4 regions of the Halomonas sp. ND22Bw genome follow, and region 3 is predicted to be linked to each of the others. Evidence: predicted binding sites of a transcription regulator. Region 3 holds the regulator's gene; each other region holds the start of a gene.

Region 1 (4,758 bases), on a different contig from region 3:
GACCAGCGCGCGAGCGGCCTCGGGGGCGGCCACGCTGCCGCCGCCGAGCAGCACCAGCGGCCGTGCGGCACCTTCGAGCCAGGCGCCGGCCTCGGCGATGGCCGCGGGATCCGGCGCGGCCTTGGCCAGGCTCGGGCGGTCGAAGCGCCGCGGCGGCGTAGTCGGGGCATCGAACAGATCGATGGGAATCTCGATATGTACCGGCCCGGGGCGCGCGCCTTCGAATACGGCGAAGGCGCGCGCCAGGACCTCGGGCAGGCCATCGGGATCGAGCAGGGTATGGCTGAAGCGGGCGACCCCAGCCAGCAGCTGCTGCTGGCTGGGTAGCTCGTGGAGCCGGCCCTGGCCGCGGCCCAGGGTGTCGCGGCGATTGACGCTGGAGATCACCAGCATCGGCACCGAGTCGGCCAGCGCCTGGCCCATGGCGGTGGCGATGTTGGTCATGCCGGGCCCGGTGATGATGAAGCACACGCCAGGCTGGCCGGTGGCACGGGCGTAGCCGTCGGCCATGAAGCCGGCACCCTGCTCGTGGCGCGGCGTCACGTGGCGAATGCCGCCGTTCTTTTCGCCACTCAGGCCCCGATAGAGCTCGACGGTATGCACCCCGGGGATGCCGAACACGGTATCCACGCGATAGGTGTCACGCAGCAGTCGGATCAGCAGTTCGGCGCAGGTCATGGGGGCTGTTCCCTCGGTGTTCATGCTCTCGACGTTCATGCGTCTCTCCTCAGCCGACCAGCCAGTGGCCCATGATCACGATGATCGGCAGGGTGATGGCGGTGCGCAGCAGGAAGATCACCACCAGCTCCCACAGCTTGAGCGGGATCTTGGACTTGAGCAGCAGGGCGCCGATCTCGGACATGTAGATCAGCTGGGTCAGCGACAGGCAGGCGATCACGAAGCGCGTCAGCTCGCTTTCGATATCGCTGGCCAGCACCGCCGGCAGGAACATGTCGGCGAAGCCCACCAGGGTGGCGGGGGCGGCGGCCTCGGCCTCGGGGATCTGCATCCATTCCAGCACCGGCACCATGGGCGCGGAGAGCCAGGTGAACAGCGGCGTGAACTCGGCCAGCATCAGCGCCACGGTGCCGATGGCGATCACCAGCGGCAACAGGCCGAGGAAGATGTCGGCGACGTTGAACAGCGCGAGCCGGGCCAGCTTCATCGGCCCAGGGGCGGTCTCGGCGCGCGCCACCGCCATGCCCAGGCTGTAGCGCAGCAGGTTCTGGTCGCCGGTGTTCTCCTCGGCGATCTGGCAGCCTACCGGCTCGTGGTAGGTGTTCGGCTTGCGCGACAGCGGCGGCAGGCGCGGCACGATCACCGCGGCCACCAGGCCGGCCACGACCACGGTCAGGTAGAACGGCACGAACAGGTGATTGATGCCGATGAAGCTGGTGACCAGCAGGGCGAAGGCGATCGAGACGATGGAGAAGTTGGTGGCGATCGCCGAGGCCTCGCGGCCGTTGTAGTAGCCCTGCTCGTACTGCTGGGTGGTGATCAGCACGCCCACGGTGCCGGAGCCCATCCAGGAGGCGGTGGCGTCGATGGCGCTGCGGCCCGGCAGGCCGAAGATGCGGCGGAAGGGCGTGCGCACCAGGCTGCCGATGAACTCCATGAAGCCGAAGTCCACCAGGAAAGGCAGCAGGATGGCGGCGAAAAAGAAGAACGTCAGCAGTACCGGGGCTAGGTCGTTCAGCATCACGCCCCCGGTGAAGGATGCGGTGACCGCTTCCGGGCCGACCTGGAAATAGGTCATCAGCGCGAACGCCGCGCCCAGGATACGCATGATCGCCCACAGCGGTGCCACGTCGAACAGCTCGTGCAGGGCGCCCTCGCGGGCCCAGGCGGGACGGACCAGCTTGACCGTCAGCGTCAGCACCACGGACAGGCACAGCACGACCGTGGCGATGGTCGGCAGGGCATCACCGAGCAGCGCCTTGAGGCCGTCGGCCATCAGGCCCATGCCGATGTTGATGGTGTCGCCGGTAGAGAAGGGCACCAGGAACAGGCCGATGCCCAGCAGCGAAGGGATCAGGAACTTCAGCAGTCCGGCGCGGCTCAGCGGCGCCGCGCGACTGGCCAGATGGGTGTCGTAGGAGTTGGCCATGGGTTTCCCTGTTGATCTTGTAATGGGTAGGGCCCGGCCCGGGAGGGCCGGGGCGGTTCGGTTCGGCTCAGTCGCGGTGTTTCACGCCGGGCAGCACGCACAGCATCTCGTAGAGCAGGGTGGCGCCCATCAGGGCGGTGTTGCCGCTGGTGTCATAGGGGGGCGAGACCTCGACCAGGTCGCCGCCGACGACGTTGAGGCCTGCCGCGCCGCGCACGATCTCCAGCCCCTGCTGGGCGGTGAGGCCGCCCATCTCGACGGTACCGGTGCCGGGAGCGACCGAGGGGTCCAGGCCGTCGATGTCGAAGGAGATGTAGACCGGACCGTCGCCCATCTGCTCGCGCACCTCGGCCATCAGCGGCGCCAGCGACTTGTACCAGCACTCCTCGGCGGTCACGACGCGGAAGCCCTGATCGCGGCACCAGTCGAAGTCGTCGGCGGCGTAGCCGGTGCCGCGCAGGCCGATCTGCACCACGCGGCTGCTGTCCAGCAGGCCTTCTTCCTGCGCGCGGCGGAAGGGGCAGCCGTGGGCGATTTCCTCGCCGAACATGTGCTCGTTGACGTCGGCGTGGGCATCGATGTGAATCAGTCCGACCGGGCCGTGCTTCTTGGCGATGGCGCGCAGCAGCGGCCAGGTCAGGGTGTGGTCGCCGCCCATCGTCAAGGGCACGCAGTCGTGAGACAGCACCTCGTCGTAGAAGCCGGTGATGATGTCGAGGTTCTTGGGCAGGTTGAAGGTGTTGATCGCCACGTCGCCGATGTCGGCGACCTGCAGGCTGTCGAAAGGTGCGGCGCGGGTGGCCATGTTGTAGGGGCGAAGCATGCGCGACTCGTCGCGGATCTGGCGCGGCCCCAGGCGCGTGCCGGGGCGGTTGGAGGCGCCGATGTCCATGGGCACGCCGATGAAAGCGGCATCGAGCCCGGCGGCACTGTCCTGGGTGGGCAGGCGCATCATGGTGGCGGGGCCGCCGAAGCGTGGCATCTCGTTGCCGCCGAGGGGCTGGTTAAAGTCGCTCATTGGGGCTCCATATCATTGGGGTTGTTCATCGTTACCTTAAGCATGAAACGTGCCACTTTTTAACTGGCTGATATTGTTGGAGGTTTAGAGTGCGTCGATTCATTTCTGGATCGCTGGCGCCGTGACCGTGATACATTCGTGAATCGCGCGATTCATTTATGCATCACGGGGCCTTCCATGAGCGAACTCGACAGCTGCATCCTGCAGACCATCATCGACACCGCCCACGATCACTTCTTCGTGGTGGATACCGGGGGACGAGTCTGCGAGGTCAGCCCGGCCGCGGCGGCGGTCTATGGCATGTCTCGCGAGGAGCTGTGCGCTACGACCGTGCAGCAGCTCGAGGCCGAGGGCGTGCTGAAGCCCTCGATCAGCCTGGAGGTCATCCGCACCGGCAAGCCGGCCCAGCTGATGCAGGTGACCGGCACCGGGCGGCGGGTGATCGCGCAGGCGCATCCGGTGTTTCAGGGCGGCCAGCTGGTGGCCGTGGTCAGCCGGTCCATGGACCTGACCGACCTGCAGATGCTCCAGGAAGAGTATGCGTTGCTGCAGCGTCGCTTCAGCGAGCATCTCATGCGTGGCGGCGGCGCCGAGGAGCCCGGTCTGGACGTCGACCTGGGCGAACTCGAGGTGCGTAGCCGGGTGATGCGCGAGGTGGCGCTGCTGCTGCAGCGAGTGGCGCCGACCGACGCCACGGTGCTGATGCTCGGCGAGTCGGGCGTCGGCAAGACCGCCTTCGCCCGCCAGCTGCACCGCTGGAGCGCGCGCGGCGATGGGCCCTTCATCGACGTCAACTGCGGCGCCATTCCCGAGAGCCTGTTCGAGTCGGAGATGTTCGGCTATCGACATGGTGCCTTCAGCGGTGCCGCGCCGGGCGGCAAGGCGGGTCTCCTGGAGCAGGCCGAGGGCGGGACCCTGTTCCTCGATGAGATCGGCGAGCTGCCGCTGGCGATGCAGACCAAGCTGCTCAAGACCATCCAGGACGGCAGCGTGACTCGGCTGGGCGACACGCAGGCGAGGCGTATCGATTTCCGGCTGGTGGTGGCGACCAACCAGGATCTGGCCCGGCGGGTCGAGGAGGGGGCGTTCCGTCTCGATCTCTACTATCGCCTCAACGTGATCCCCGTCACCCTGCCGCCGCTGCGCGAGCGTCGCGAGGACATCCCCGGCCTGGTCGAGCGCCAGCTGAAGCGTCTCAACGCCCGTTATGGGCGTGACAAGCTGATCGGGCGTGACGTCTGGCAGGAGCTGATGGGGCGGGACTGGCCGGGCAACGTGCGGGAGCTCGAGAACTGGCTGGAGCGAGCCTGGCTGTCGGCCGGGGAAGATATCATTCGTGGCGAGCGCGCGGCTGCGGAAGGGTCGGCGCCGCTGCCCGAGACGGAGCCGGGCCGGAGCATCGAGGGGAAGGCCGTCGCCACTCTGCTCGAAGGGGAGTCGCTCAAGGCCATGCTGGCGCGCACCGAGCGGGCCGTCCTCGCCGAGCTATGTGGCGAGCTGTCTTCCACTTATGCAATGGCCGAGCGGCTCGGCATCAGCCAGCCCAGCGTGGTGCGCAAGCTTCGTCAGCATGGGCTGCGGATCGGGCAGAGGGGGTAATGAAACAAGCCGAAGGAAACGAAAAACGCCCACC
Region 2 (4,758 bases), on a different contig from region 3:
GGAATCTCTATGTATCGCCGCCCCGGGTCGGACTCAGCCGTGCTGGCGCCGAGACGGGCACCACGGCGGTGATCGACATCGCCACGCCGGTGTTCGGCGCCGACGGCCACCGTCTCGGCGTGCTGCTGTTCACCCTGGACTGGCACTACCTCACTTCGCGCCTGCCCCATGTCGTCGAGGAGGAGGAGGGCGTAAGGGCGATCATGGCCGATGCCAGCGGCCGCTGGCTGCTCCCCGGCGTGGAGGATGCCATCGGCTTCGGCGACCGTCTGGGCAAGCGCTATCCCGAGCTGTGGCGGAGTCTTCAGTCGCGCAGCCAGGGCGAGTTGCCGCTCGAGGACGAGCTGCTGCGTTTCCGCACCCATGACATGCGCACTCACCATTACCGCAGCGAGGCGGGCATGATCATGACGCGGCCGGACACCCAGCCCTGGAGACTCGGCATCCTGGTGCCCCGGCCGACGCTCTCGGCACTGTTGCTGGGCAATCCCTGGCAGCTGCTGGTGATCGTGCTGACCTATCTGCTGGCGGTGGCCGTGGGCGTGCTCTGGGTGCTCAGCCTGCAGCGTCAGCATCAACTGCGTCGCCAGGCCATGGCCTTTTCCCGCGAAGCGCAGCGCCTGGCCGGGGAGGCCCGTCAGTACGCCGACGAGGTGCAGGATCTCTACGAGCACGCGCCCTGCGGCTATCACTCCCTGGACGCCGATGGCCGCATCGTCAGGATCAACCGCACCGAGCTCGGCTGGTTGGGGCTGCGGGCCGACGAGGTCATCGGTCGTCGTCTGTATCGCGATTTCGTCAGCCCGGAGACCCGGAGTGCCTTCCAGGCGGCCTTTCGCCGCGTGCTGGGCGAAGAGGGCGAAGGCAGCGCCGAGTGCGAGCTGTTGCGTGCCGACGGCACGACGCTGCCGGTAGCGATCCAGGCGACTGCCCAGGTCACCGCGGAGGGCTTTCAGTACACCCGGGCCACGGTCTTCGATCTTCGCGAGCGCAAGGACCTGGAGGCTCGTCTGGAGGAGCAGGCCATGACCGATCCCCTGACCGGCCTCGGCAATCGCCGCTACCTGATGGAGCAGGCCGCCCTGGAGATGGCAAGGGCGCGCCGCGGCGGAATGCCGCTGAGCCTGGTGGCCATCGACCTGGATCATTTCAAGCGCATCAACGACGTTCACGGTCACGACGTGGGCGACCGGGTGCTCCAGGCCTTCGCCGAGACGGTCCGCGAGCAGCTGCGCGAAGGCGATGTGCTGTGCCGCATGGGCGGCGAGGAGTTCGTCGCCCTGCTCTGCGACACCGACGCCGAGCAGGCCATGGTGGTGGCCGAGCGGCTGCGCCGCACGGTGGCCGAAACGCCGGTGTGGGCCTCGACGAGGATCGACGACGCCTCGTCCGGCGCATCGTGGCTGTCCTATTCCGCCTCGCTGGGCGTGGCGCGGATCGATCCGGCCGAGGCCTCGCTGACGCCGGCCATCAAGCGCGCCGACCAGGCGCTCTATGCGGCCAAGCAGGCGGGACGCGATCGCGTGCATGCCCGGTTCGAGCCGGACGGGGACTGAGGTGGCACCAAAGTGGCGCGTAAGCGGCGTACCCCTTGCACCAGAAGGGCACTTTCGGCGGAGGTGGGCGCTCAGGTAGATTCTTTAAATTATTGAAAATTAACCTTTATCCCGGTTGGTCCAGAATGTGGCGTAGCTCTTGCAAAGTGGGGGTAGGGCATGGTGCACCGCGGTGTGTCAGCGCCCTCCATAACAACGCCAATACAACGTCTGGATCGACAAGGAGATCACCATGAGTTCCCATTCGCCCACCGTGCCCAAGCGCCTGTTCGCCGCCAGCCTGCTGAGCCTGGCCGTCTCGGCACCGGCCCTGGCGCAGGAAGACCCCATCAAGGTCGGCATCCTGCACTCGCTCTCCGGCACCATGGCCATCAGCGAGTCGACTCTCAAGGACACCATGCTGATGCTGATCGAGCAGCAGAACGAGCAGGGCGGCCTGCTCGGCCGCGAGCTCGAGCCGGTGGTGGTCGACCCGGCCTCCGACTGGCCGCTGTTCGCCGAGAAGGCGCGCCAGCTGCTGGCCCAGGACGAGGTCGACGTGATCTTCGGCAACTGGACCTCGGTGTCGCGCAAGTCGGTGCTGCCGGTGGTCGAGGAGCTCGACGGCCTGCTGTTCTACCCGGTCCAGTACGAGGGCGAGGAGTCCTCCGAGAACGTCTTCTACACCGGCGCGGCGCCCAACCAGCAGGCGATCCCGGCGGTCGATTACCTGATGAACGACGTTGGCGTGGAGCGCTGGGTGCTGGCCGGCACCGACTATGTCTATCCGCGCACCACCAACAAGATTCTCGAGGCCTATCTCAAGGATCATGGCGTCGCCGACGACGACATCATGGTCAACTACACCCCCTTCGGGCATTCCGACTGGCAGAACATCGTTTCCGGCATCAAGGACTTCGGCAGCCAGGGCAAGAAGACCGCGGTGGTCTCGACCATCAACGGCGACGCCAACGTGCCGTTCTACCGTGAGCTCGGCAACCAAGGCATCGATGCCGCGGACATCCCGGTGGTGGCCTTCTCGGTGGGCGAGCAGGAGCTCTCCGGCATCGACACCGCGCCGCTGGTCGGCCATCTGGCCGCCTGGAACTACTTCATGAGCGTCGATACCGACACCAACTACGACTTCATCGATAGCTGGATCGACTACACCGGCGACGAGATGGCGGTCACCAACGACCCGATGGAGGCCCACTACATCGGCTTCAACATGTGGACCGAGGCCGTGCGCAAGGCCGGCACCGCCGACGTCGACGCGGTCAAGGACGCCATCATCGGCGTGTCCGTGCCCAACCTGACCGGCGGCTACGCCACCATGATGCCCAACCATCACATCACCAAGCCGGTGCTGATCGGCGAGATCCAGGACAACGGCCAGTTCTCCATCGTCTGGGAGACCCCATCCACCGTGGCCGGCGATGCCTGGTCCGACTATCTGCCGGGCTCGCGCGACCTGATCAGCGACTGGCGCGCCCCGATGCGCTGCGGCAACTACAACGTCGTCGAGGGACGCTGCGGCGGTGGTGCCGACACCGAGGTGGCCTCGGCCGAATAAGCCGCTCCCCGGGTCGCGATCGCGGCCCGGGCCTTCCTTTCTCCCACTGACAGGACATGGTCATGAGGACGATTCGCTCCCTCGTGCAGGGGCTGCTGTGCCTGATCGTCGTCTCGCTCGCCGCGCCGGCCGGCCTGGCCGCGGCCGACGACGACGGCCGGGCACTGCTCGAGGCCCTCGACACCGATTCCTACGCCGCCAAGGGCGAGGCCGTGACGGCCATCGCCGACAGCGGCCATCCGCAGAGCCGCGCCTGGCTCGAGGCGCTGCTCGACGGCAAGCTGCAGCGCCAGCAAGACGCCGGCCGCTTCGTGGTGGTGCTCGCCAATCGCGGCCGCCACTGGCCGGTGCGCGATGCCATTAACGACGAGGAGCTCGGCGAGATGTCGCGTCGCGATCTGGATCGCATCGGCATCAACAATGCGCTGCGCGGCCAGCTGCAGAACACCCTGGCGCTGCTCGACCTGCGGGCACCGGCGGTCTCGGCGCGCCGCGAGGCGGCCCGGAACCTGCTGGGCCGTGTCGAGCCCGCGATGGTCGAGCCGCTGAACGCCCTGGTGGAGGGCGAATCCGACGACGAGGTGCGCCGGCTGCTGACCCAGGCCATCGCCATCCAGCGCCTGGAGCAGGGTGACGTCGAGGCGGTGGAGGCGCTGTCCGGCAGTCTCAATGCCTCCGTGCGCTCGGCGCTCAGCGCCGCCGCTCGCAGCGATGACACGGCGCTGTCCGAGGCCGCCACCGAGGCCCTGGCCGGCATCGAGCAGAAGCAGAAGCTGAACGACGGCATCCAGACGCTGTATTTCGGCCTGTCGCTCGGCTCGGTGCTGGTGCTGGCGGCGATCGGCCTGGCCATCACCTTCGGCGTGATGGGCGTGATCAACATGGCCCACGGCGAGCTGATCATGCTCGGCGCCTACACCACCTGGGGCATGCAGCAGCTGCTGCCGGGCCAGCCGGGGCTGGCGCTGCTGCTGTCGATTCCCGCGAGCTTCCTGGTCGCGGCGCTGGCCGGCATCGTCATCGAGCGCAGCGTCATCCAGTTCCTCAAGGGCCGGCCGCTGGAGACCCTGCTGGCCACCTTCGGCGTCAGCCTGATCCTCCAGCAGCTGGTGCGCACCCTGATCTCGCCGCTCAACCGCACGGTGGTGTCGCCGGAGTGGATGAGCGGCTCGCTGATGATCAACGAGGGCCTGTCGCTGACCCTCAATCGCCTGTTCGTGCTGGGCTTCGCGCTGCTGGTGTTCGCCGGGCTGATGCTGGTGATGCGCCGCACCCGGCTGGGCCTGGAGGTGCGCGCCGTGACCCAGAACCGTGCCATGGCGCGCTCGATGGGCATCCGCGCGACCCGGGTCGACATCCTGACCTTCGCGCTGGGCTCCGGCGTGGCGGGTCTTGCTGGCGTGGCGCTGTCGCAGCTGACCAACGTGGGCCCCAACCTCGGCCAGAACTACATCATCGATTCGTTCATGGTGGTGGTGTTCGGCGGCGTGGGGAACCTGTGGGGCACCCTGGTGGCCGGGCTGTCGCTGGGCGTCATCAACCAGGTGCTCGAGCCCTGGGCCGGCGCCGTGCTGGCCAAGATCCTGGTGCTCGTGTTCATCATCCTGTTCATTCAGAAACGCCCCCGCGGACTCTTTCCGCAGAAGGGCC
Region 3 (4,758 bases):
CAGGCGCACGCCGGCGTGGGTCTCGGCAAGACGTCGGGACAGTCGCTCGGCCAGGTAGGTGGAGCGGTGCTGGCCGCCGGTGCAGCCGATCGCCACGGTCAGGTAGCTGCGCTGGCTGGCGCGGTAGCGGGGCAGCCAGCGTTCGATCCAGGTCAGGATGTCGTCGGCCATCTCGTCGACCACCGGGTAGCCCTCGAGAAAGGCGATCACGCTGTCGTCGCGGCCGGTGGCATCACGCAGCCGCGGGTCCCAGTAGGGGTTGGGCAGGCAGCGGGCGTCGAACACGATATCGGCGTCCAGGGGCACGCCGCGCTTGAAGCCGAACGACTCGAGGGTCAGCGTCAGCCCTTCGCGGCGGTGCCCGGCGACCTGGTCGGTGATGCGACCGCGCAGGTCGTGCACCGATAGCCGCGAGGTATCGATCAGCAGATCGGCGAGGTCGCGGATCTCCGACAGGGCGTCTTCCTCGCGATCGATCGCCTCGGCCAGGGTCATTTCGGTATCGCGGGTCAGGGGGTGTCGGCGCCGGGTCGCGGAGTAGCGCTCCAGCAGGATGCGTGCATCGGTGGTCAGGTAGATCACCTGGCACTGGATGTCGCGGGCACGCACGTCCTCGAGCAGCGTCGGGAAGCGTTCCAGGGCATGGGGCAGGTTGCGGGCGTCGATGCTGACCGCGACGGCGCTGCGCAGGGACTGGCCGCTGCGCAGCTCGTCGACCAGCGGTCCGAGGAGCATCGCCGGGAGGTTGTCGATGGCGTAGTAGCCGAGGTCCTCGAGGGCCTGCAGGGCGATCGACTTGCCGGAGCCGGAGCGTCCGCTGATGATGACGAGCTGCATGACGGATCGGGTCTCCTGGTCGGGGGCGGCCCTCAGCCGCGTCCGCTGGCGGCCGGTGCCTGTCGTCGGATGGCGTCGAGGAGGCTGTCGTGCAGCTCGCGCTGGCTGCCGGCCCGACGCAGGGCGCTGCGGGTCGCGGCGTCGTTCATCACGCCGGCGACCTGGCCGAGCAGGGCGAGATGCGCGTCGTCGGCTTCCTCGGGGACCAGCAGCACGAACACCAGGTCGACGGGTTCACCGTCGATGGCGTCGAAGTCGACCGGTTCGTCGAGCTTGAGAAAGCCGGCGATGGGGGCCTTGCAGTGAGGGTTGCGGGAATGGGGGATGGCGACCCCGTGCCCGATGCCGGTGCTGCCCAGCCGCTCCCGTCCGATCAGCCGGCTGAAGACCTCCTGGCTGTCGAGGCTGGGAATGTTCTGGGCGATGAAGGTGCTGAAGAACTCCAGCACCCGTTTCTTGCTCCCCCCGGGCACACCGAAGAGGGTGCGCTCGGGGGGCAGGATGGCTTCGAGTGACATGACTCAGCGGACGCTTGCGGCGCCCTGGGCGCGGGCCTGAGTCTTTTCCTTGTGCTTGACGAGCTGGCGGTCCAGCTTGTCGGCAAGGGCGTCGATGGCGGCGTACATGTCGGCGTCCATCGCTTCGGCGTGCAGATCGGCACCGGCGGCGTGCAGCGTGCAGGCGGCCTGCTGGCGTTCCTTCTCGACGGAGAGCGTCACCTGAACGGTGGTGATGTTGTCGTAATGGCGTTCCAGGCGGGAGAGTTTCTCCTGCACGTAGTCACGCAGGGGCTCGGTCAATTCCACGTGATGGCCGGTGAGGTTGACTTGCATGACACGCTCCTTGCTCCTTGGGTGGTGACTCGATTGTAACCCTTTTTGGTGCCTTGCAAACCCCCCGTGCCAGACGCGTTTTCATACTCTGGAACCCCCCGCCGGGAGGGCCTCAGCCGAGGCGCTTGCGCTGGCTGGAGGAGGGGATGTGCATCGCTTCGCGATACTTGGCGACGGTGCGTCGGGCCACCTCGATGCCCTCCTCGGCGAGCAGGGTGACCAGCTTGCTGTCGGACAGCGGCTTGCGCGGCGGTTCGCCCTCGATCAGCTTGCGGATGCGGGCGCGGATCGCGGTGCTGGAGTGGGCATCCTCGCCGTCGCCGACCTGGCTCGAGAAGAAGTACTTGAGCTCGAAGACGCCGCGGGGGGTGTGGATGAACTTCTGGGTCGTGACCCGGGAGATGGTCGACTCGTGCATCTCCACCGTCTGGGCGATGTCGGCCAGGATCAGCGGCTTCATGGCCTCCTCGCCGTGCTCGAGGAACTCGATCTGGCGGGTCATCACCTCGTGGCCGACGCGCAGCAGGGTGTCGTTGCGGCTGGCCAGGCTCTTGATCAGCCAGCGCGCCTCCTGCAGGTGGTCCTTGAGGAACTGGTTGTCGTCGCTCTTGTCGGCGCGCTTGATCAGCGCCGCGTAGTCGGGCTGGATGCGCAGCCGCGGCATCGCCTCAGGGTTGAGCTCGACGCGCCAGCCCTGGGGCGTGTGGCGGGCGATCAGGTCGGGAATCACGTAGTCGCTGTCGCCGCTGGCGAATTCGCTGCCCGGGCGCGGGTCGAGGCCGCGGATCAGGCCGATGACCGCGTCGAGGGTTTCGTCGTCGAGCCCCAGGCGCCGCTTGAGCAGCCGCCGATCGTTGCCGGCCAGCGCCTCGAGGAACTGGCGTACCAGGCGGCGCGCCTGGGGCAGCAGCGGGGTGTCGTCGGGCAGGGTGGCCAGCTGCAGCAGCAGGCACTCGCGCAGATCGCGGGCGAACACGCCGGTGGGCTCGAACTGCTGCAGGCGCAGCAGCACCGCTTCGACCTCGCGGGTGGCGAGCCCGTCGAGGCCCTGGGCGCGCAGGCCGTCGCGCAGCTCGTCGAGCGGTTGATCCAGATAGCCGTCCGGCGTCACGGCATCGATCAGGCTCTCGGCGATACGGGTCTCGCGTTCGTCGAGCTTGCTCATGGCCAGCTGCCAGACGAGGTGGCTCTGCAGGCTCTGGCCGGCGGCCTGGCGCTCGAAGTCGGGAGCCTCGCCGCTGCCGCCGGCGTCCTGGAAGGTGTCCGACCAGTCGCTGTCGACGCTGAGTTCTTCCGGAATCTCGTCGGACCAGTCGTCGTCCGGCGTCTCGCCGACGGCCTGCTCGCCGAAGTCGTCCTCCAGCTCCAGCATGGGATTGGCTTCCAGGGCCTGCTGGATCTCCTGGCGCAGATCGAGGGTCGAGAGCTGCAGCAGGCCGATGGCCTGCTGCAGCTGGGGCGTCATGGTCAGCTGGGTGCCGACACGCAGTTGGAGGGATGCCTTCATGGCCATGGCAAGCGTTCCGGTCCTGCGGCAAAGAGGCCTTCCACCCTAGTGTGGGTGTGCCCGCCGTGCAAGCCTTTGCTCAGCAATTAGCATGCCAATGGCAATTGCCATGCCTGTCTGTGCATGGCGACAATATATCAGTGACTTGCGAAGCTAATAGGCTCAGAGTCGGAAGTCCTGGCCCAGGTAGACGTCGCGTACCCGCTGGTTGGCGAGGATGGCCTCGGCGTCGCCTTCGGCGATGATCTGGCCGTCGCCGACGATGTAGGCGCCGTCGCAGATGTCCAGCGTCTCGCGCACGTTGTGGTCGGTGATCAGCACGCCGATCTCGCGGGCCTTGAGCTGGCGGATGATACCCTTGATGTCGCCCACCGAGATCGGGTCGACGCCGGCGAAGGGCTCGTCGAGCAGAATGAAATCGGGTTCGGTGGCCAGCGCCCGGGCGATCTCGACCCGCCGGCGCTCGCCGCCGGACAGGCTCATGCCTAGGTTGTCGCGGATGTGGGTGATGTGGAACTCCTCCAGCAGCGCCTCCAGGCGCGCCTTGCGGCCGGCACGGTCGAGGTCACGGCGGGTCTCGAGAATGGCCATGATGTTGTCGGCCACCGACAGCTTGCGGAAGATCGAGGCTTCCTGGGGCAGGTAGCCGATGCCGGCCTGGGCGCGTTGGTGCATGGCGGCGCCGGAGAGGTCGCGGTCGTCGATGGCGACGCGGCCGGCGTCGGCCCGGACCAGGCCGACGATCATGTAGAAGGAGGTGGTCTTGCCGGCGCCGTTGGGGCCCAGCAGGCCGACGATGCGGCCCTGCTGGATCTCCAGGCTGATGTCGTGAACGACGCGACGGCGCTTGTAGCTCTTGGCGAGGTTCTGGGCACTCAGGGTCTTCATGGGCCGTCCTGCTGTTCCGGCTCCAGGGTCATGCGCACGCGCTGGCGCTCGCCGATGCCCTCGGCGTCGGAGCGGGCCTGCACCACCCGGCGGTCGAGGAAGTATTCGAGGTAGCCGCCGTCGAAGGTGTCGCCGCCCTGGTGCAGCTCGGCCTGGTCGACGAGCTCGATGCGCCGCTCGGCCACGTGGTAGACCACGGTGCGGCCCCAGGCGCGGACCAGGGGCTGATCGGGGGCGGGCTTCTGCTCCAGGTAGGCGCGCTGGCCGGTGGCGGTGGCGGTGGTCAGCTGGCCGGCCTCGTTGCGCTGGATTTCCACGCGGTCGCCGGTCAGCTGCATGCTGCCCTGCTGGATCTGCACGTCGCCCTGATAGACGGCGGTGCCGGCGCGGTCGTCGAGGTCCAGGCGGTCGGCCTCGACCTGGATGGGCGCGCTGGCGTCGCCTTCCAGCGCCAGGGCGGCGGGGGCGGCCAGCGCGGTGGCGAGCAGCGCTGCGCTGAGCAGTGAAGCGAGGGATCGCGTCATGACTCGGGGTCCTCCTGGGTGTCCGGCGGGTGGTGGCCGCGCACATTGTCGGTCAGTCGGGCGCGGTTGTCATCGAGCCAGGCGTCGAAGCGCTCGCCGCGCATCCACTGCGGCGGCTGGCTCAGTCGTGCCGGCGTGTCGCTCCAGGCGTGACCGGCGATGCTGTCGT
Region 4 (4,758 bases), on a different contig from region 3:
CGGTGACGAAGATCTTGCCGTCGCCGATCTTGCCGGTGTTGGCGACCTGGGTGATGGCGTCGATCACCTGCTCGGCCATGGTCTCGTCCACGGCGACCTCGAGCTTCACCTTGGGCAGGAAGTCGACCACGTACTCGGCGCCGCGATAGAGCTCGGTGTGGCCCTTCTGGCGGCCGAAGCCCTTGACCTCGGTGACGGTGATGCCCTGGACGCCGATGTCCGAGAGCGCCTCGCGGACGTCGTCGAGCTTGAATGGCTTGATGATGGCGGTCACCAGCTTCATGGGTCTCTCCTCGCGTTGTTCGTGTCCGATGGCGCCACTCGCCATCCCTGACGGAGTCATTGTGCCAGAGCATACACCCACGGAGAGAAGAACGAAAAAATGGCCCCGCGAGGGGGCCATTTCGTGTTGCCGGCAGGGCGGGGCGATCAGGAGCGGGCGGCTGCCTGGGCCTGGCTCGCGCCCTCGCTGCGGGTACGGCCGGAGGCGCCACCACCACCGTGCACCTTGGAGACGGTGAACTCGGGGTAGGCCTCGAGGCCGCACTCGGCCAGGTCCACGCCCTCGTATTCCTCTTCCTCGCTGACACGCACGCCCATGATCGCCTTGATGATCAGCCACACCACCAGGCTGGCGATGAAGACCCAGGCGAAGATGCCGATGATGCCGATGATCTGCGGGCCGAAGGAGGCACCGTCGTTGGACAGCGGCACCGCGAGCACGCCCCAGATGCCGACCACGCCGTGGGCGGAGATGGCACCGACCGGGTCATCGAGCTTCAGCTTGTCGAGGCCGACGATGGAGACCACCACCAGCAGGCCGCCGAAGGCGCCGATCAGGGTGGCGCCCAGGGCGCTGGGCGACAGCGGGTCGGCGGTGATGGACACCAGGCCGGCGATGGCGCCGTTCAGGGCCATGGTCAGGTCGGCCTTGCGGAACCAGGCCTTGGCCAGGATCAGTGCGGCGATCACGCCGCCGGCGGCCGCGGCGTTGGTGTTCACCAGCACCTGGGCCATGTTGTTGGCGGAGCTCACGTCGGAGACCTTCAGCTCGGAGCCGCCGTTGAAGCCGAACCAGCCCATCCACAGGATGAAGGTACCCAGGGTGGCCAGCGGCATGTTGGCGCCGGGGATGGCGAAGATGCTGCCGTCCTTGCCGTACTTGCCCTTGCGCGGACCGAGCACCAGCACGCCGGCCAGGGCCGCGGCCGCACCGGCCATGTGCACGATGCCGGAACCGGCATAGTCGGAGAAGCCGACCTCGGCCAGCCAGCCGCCGCCCCAGGTCCAGTAGCCGGAGACCGGGTAGATGACGCCGGTCATCACCACGGCGAAGGCCAGGAAGGCCCACAGCTTCATGCGCTCGGCCACGGCACCGGAGACGATGGACATGGCGGTGGCCACGAACACCACCTGGAAGAAGAAATCGGCGCGCATGGAGTAGTAGGGCGCGTCGTCGCTGCCCGCGGTCACCGCGGCCACGGTGTTGTCGTCGCCCAGCAGGAAGCCCAGGTTGGGCAGGATGCCGCCGGCGTCGCCGGAGTACATCAGGTAGTAGCCCAGCAGCAGGTACATGGTGCAGGCGATGGCGAACAGGGCGATGTTCTTGGTCAGGATCTCGGCGGTGTTCTTGGACCGCACCAGGCCGGCCTCGAGCATCGAGAAGCCCGCGGCCATCCACATCACCAGGACGCCGCAGATCAGGAAGTAGAAGGTATCGAGCGCGTAGCTCAGCTCGGTCAACTCGTTCATGGCTGTCACTCCAGAAGGAAAGGGAGAGAGACGGTCGGCTTAGACGGCGTCGGCACCGCGCTCGCCGGTACGGATGCGGATGACGTCCTCGAGGGGGGTCACGAAGACTTTGCCGTCGCCGATCTTGCCGCTGTTGGCGGCGCTGCAGATGGCGTCCAGCACGGTATCGAGGCGACCGTCGTCCACGGCGATCTCGACCTTGACCTTGGGCAGGAAGTCGACGACGTACTCGGCGCCGCGATAGAGCTCGGTGTGGCCCTTCTGGCGGCCGAAGCCCTTGACTTCGGTGACGGTGATGCCCTGGACCCCGTTGTCGGCGAGCGCTTCGCGCACGTCGTCGAGCTTGAACGGCTTGATGATGGCGGTAATCAGCTTCATCCCGGATCTCCCCATTGGATGAGCGCGGGCTGCTCCGCGCGGTGTGTGTGCAGGTTTCCCTGCATCTGCTTAAACCGTGCCATCGAACTGGATTTGCCATGTTTTTCAGGGCGTTGATTGCCAATAGTGCCCCGACAGAGAGAGCCTGGTGCAGGCGTGAATGGACGCCGTGCACTGAATTGATGCCGGTGAGCGAGCGCTTCGCACCATCCGAGGGCGAGCCCCGCGCCACCCGGGAATGCGCCCGCCGGGCGGCTTGCGTATCCTTGGAGTCAGCCCTATTCCCCTAAGGCCCATTCCACTCAGGAGAGACATCATGGTCAGCCAAGACCGCATCGGCCGCCTGGCCCAGCAGATCGGCGAGCGCCTGCAGGGCGCCTCCCAGGCGCCGGAAGACGTGCAGAAAGGCATTCAGCAGGTGGTGCGCGGCGCCTTCGACCGGCTCGAGCTGGTGTCGCGGGAAGACTTCGACATCCTGATGGACGTGCTGCAGCGCACCCGCGGCCGGGTCGAGGCGCTGGAGAAGCAGGTCGCCGCGCTGGAAGAGGCCCTGGACGCCAACCGCGCGGGCGGCGAGGTGCCGGCCGTGGCGGAAGAGGCCTCGGTCGATGCGGCCGCCGAGGCGCAGTCGTCCGCCCCCGAGGAAGATGCCGGCGCCGGCGAGACCGGGCGCTGATTCCGAACCGTCACCGGGCGGGGCTCGTCGCGCTGAACTAGCCTTAGGACTTACCTGAGGAAAGGAACCGCGCGAGGGACCGCCGATGACCCTGTCGATCGTTCGCACCCGGGCCGGCCTCGGCCTCGAGGCTCCCGAGGTGCTGGTGGAAGTGCATCTGGCCAACGGCCTGCCCGGCATCACCCTGGTCGGGCTGCCGGAGACCGCCGTTCGGGAGAGCCGCGAGCGGGTCCGCAGCGCGCTGGTCAACGCCGGCTTCGACTTCCCGATGCGTCGCATCACCCTCAACCTGGCGCCCGCCGACCTGCCCAAGGAAGGCGGGCGCTTCGATCTGCCCATCGCCCTGGGGTTGCTGGTGGCCTCGGGCCAGATCGCCGCCGAGGCGCTGGCCGAGATCGAATGCGCGGGCGAGCTCGCCCTGGACGGCGCGCTGCGCCCGGTGCCCGGGATGCTGCCGCTGGCGCTGGCCACCCGCGGGGCCGGGCGGCGTCTGATCGTGCCCCGGGCCAACGCCGATGAGGCGGCGCTCGCGGGCGATCTCGAGGTGCTGCCCGCCGATCACCTGCTCGAGGTGGTCGCACACCTGCTGGGCCAGACGCCGATCGAGCCCCATCGGGCGTCGCGCCCCGCCGAGGCGCTGACGACGGGCGCCGATCTCGCCGAAGTCCGTGGCCAGCACCAGGCGCGTCGCGCCCTGGAGGTCGCCGCCAGCGGTGGCCACAATCTCCTGCTGGCCGGTCCTCCAGGCACCGGCAAGACCATGCTGGCCAGCCGCCTGCCCGGGATCCTGCCGCCGCTGACCGAGAACGAGGCCCTGGAGGTGGCGGCGGTGCGCTCGGTGTGTGGCCTGCCGCTCGACGAGGACTGGGGGCGGCGGCCCTTCCGCTCGCCCCACCACACCGCCAGCGCGGTGGCGCTGGTCGGCGGTGGCTCGCGGCCCAGGCCCGGCGAGATCTCGCTGGCCCATCGGGGCGTGCTGTTCCTCGACGAGTTGCCCGAGTTTCCCCGCCAGGTGCTCGAGGTGATGCGCGAGCCCATGGAATCCGGGCGCATCCACATCGCCCGCGCCAGCCACGAGCGGCGCTATCCGGCGAGCTTCCAGCTGGTGGCGGCGATGAATCCCTGCCCCTGCGGCCATCTCGGTGACCCTCGCCGGGCCTGCCACTGCACCGCCGCCCAGATCCAGCGCTATCAGGCGCGGCTTTCCGGACCGCTGCTCGACCGTATCGACCTGCAGGTGGAGGTGCCGGCGCTGGCGCCGGAGCAGCTGACCGCCCGGGAGAGCGGAGAGCCCTCGGCGGCGGTACGCGAGCGGGTACTGGCGGCCCGGGAGCGGCAGTGGGCGCGCGGGGCGCTCAATGCCCGGCTGGGCAGTCGCGAGCTGGAGGCCGCCTGCGCACTGAGCGGGGCGGATCGGGCCTGGCTGGCCGGGGTGCTGGAGCGGCTCAATCTCTCGGCGCGGGCCTATCATCGGGTGCTGCGGGTGGCGCTGACCCTGGCCGACCTGGCCGGCGAGCCGCACCCCGGGCGTGAGCAACTGGTCGAGGCGATCGGCTATCGTCAGCTCGATCGGCTGCTGCAGGGGCGTTGACGAAGTACGGCCCCCGGTGTCAGAGCGCGGTGGCGTCCAGGGCGCCATCCAGCCGCGTCTGCCACAACGGGGTGGCGTCGCCCGGGCGGCGCAGGGTCAGCTCCAGGCGATACGGCAGCAGGGTCCGGTCGGACAGTGCCAGCCGGGGGCCGGCGCTGACCAGCCGGCTGTCCAGCCGCCACTGGTTGGCCGCGGCGCCCGGGGCCAGCGCGGGCTGCCAGTCGAGCACCTGGGGCCCCTGGCCGAGGCCCAGCAGGGAGCGGGTCAGGCTTTCCAGCAGGCGGTCCTCGCCGACGCCGAGCGCGTCATCGACCTCGGGGGCGGCCAGCAGCAGCACCTCGTCGGAGGACGGTCGTGGCAG

What was found. Region 3 encodes sigma-54, which starts transcription at its own class of promoters, with help from an activator protein. Its sites were predicted from a motif close to TGGCACNNNNNTTGCTNT; they were not measured.
Region 1: a site for sigma-54 is predicted at 3,163-3,180, ahead of speB (agmatinase). Genes of this name have one in related genera too.
Region 2: a site for sigma-54 is predicted at 1,685-1,702, ahead of urtA (urea ABC transporter substrate-binding protein). Genes of this name have one in related genera too.
Region 4: a site for sigma-54 is predicted at 2,195-2,212, ahead of CVH10_RS06790 (P-II family nitrogen regulator). Genes of this name have one in related genera too.

The regions. Positions count from the first base shown of each region.
Region 1 is NZ_PXWD01000010.1:43,420-48,177, reverse strand. Features, by position in the region: gene CVH10_RS13015 (5-guanidino-2-oxopentanoate decarboxylase) at 1-717, opposite strand, end outside; gene CVH10_RS13010 (YjiH family protein) at 728-2,107, opposite strand; gene speB (agmatinase) at 2,175-3,125, opposite strand; gene CVH10_RS13000 (sigma-54-dependent Fis family transcriptional regulator) at 3,303-4,724, shown strand.
Region 2 is NZ_PXWD01000001.1:461,714-466,471, reverse strand. Features, by position in the region: gene CVH10_RS02235 (diguanylate cyclase) at 1-1,556, shown strand, start outside; gene urtA (urea ABC transporter substrate-binding protein) at 1,789-3,108, shown strand; gene urtB (urea ABC transporter permease subunit UrtB) at 3,171-4,758, shown strand, end outside.
Region 3 is NZ_PXWD01000008.1:18,144-22,901, forward strand. Features, by position in the region: gene rapZ (RNase adapter RapZ) at 1-837, opposite strand, end outside; gene CVH10_RS11305 (PTS sugar transporter subunit IIA) at 870-1,355, opposite strand; gene raiA (ribosome-associated translation inhibitor RaiA) at 1,359-1,670, opposite strand; gene CVH10_RS11315 (RNA polymerase factor sigma-54) at 1,783-3,183, opposite strand; gene lptB (LPS export ABC transporter ATP-binding protein) at 3,340-4,065, opposite strand; gene lptA (lipopolysaccharide transport periplasmic protein LptA) at 4,062-4,589, opposite strand; gene lptC (LPS export ABC transporter periplasmic protein LptC) at 4,586-4,758, opposite strand, start outside.
Region 4 is NZ_PXWD01000003.1:369,232-373,989, forward strand. Features, by position in the region: gene glnK (P-II family nitrogen regulator) at 1-283, opposite strand, end outside; gene CVH10_RS06785 (ammonium transporter) at 430-1,752, opposite strand; gene CVH10_RS06790 (P-II family nitrogen regulator) at 1,792-2,130, opposite strand; gene CVH10_RS06795 (accessory factor UbiK family protein) at 2,447-2,806, shown strand; gene CVH10_RS06800 (YifB family Mg chelatase-like AAA ATPase) at 2,892-4,397, shown strand; gene CVH10_RS06805 (hypothetical protein) at 4,417-4,758, opposite strand, start outside.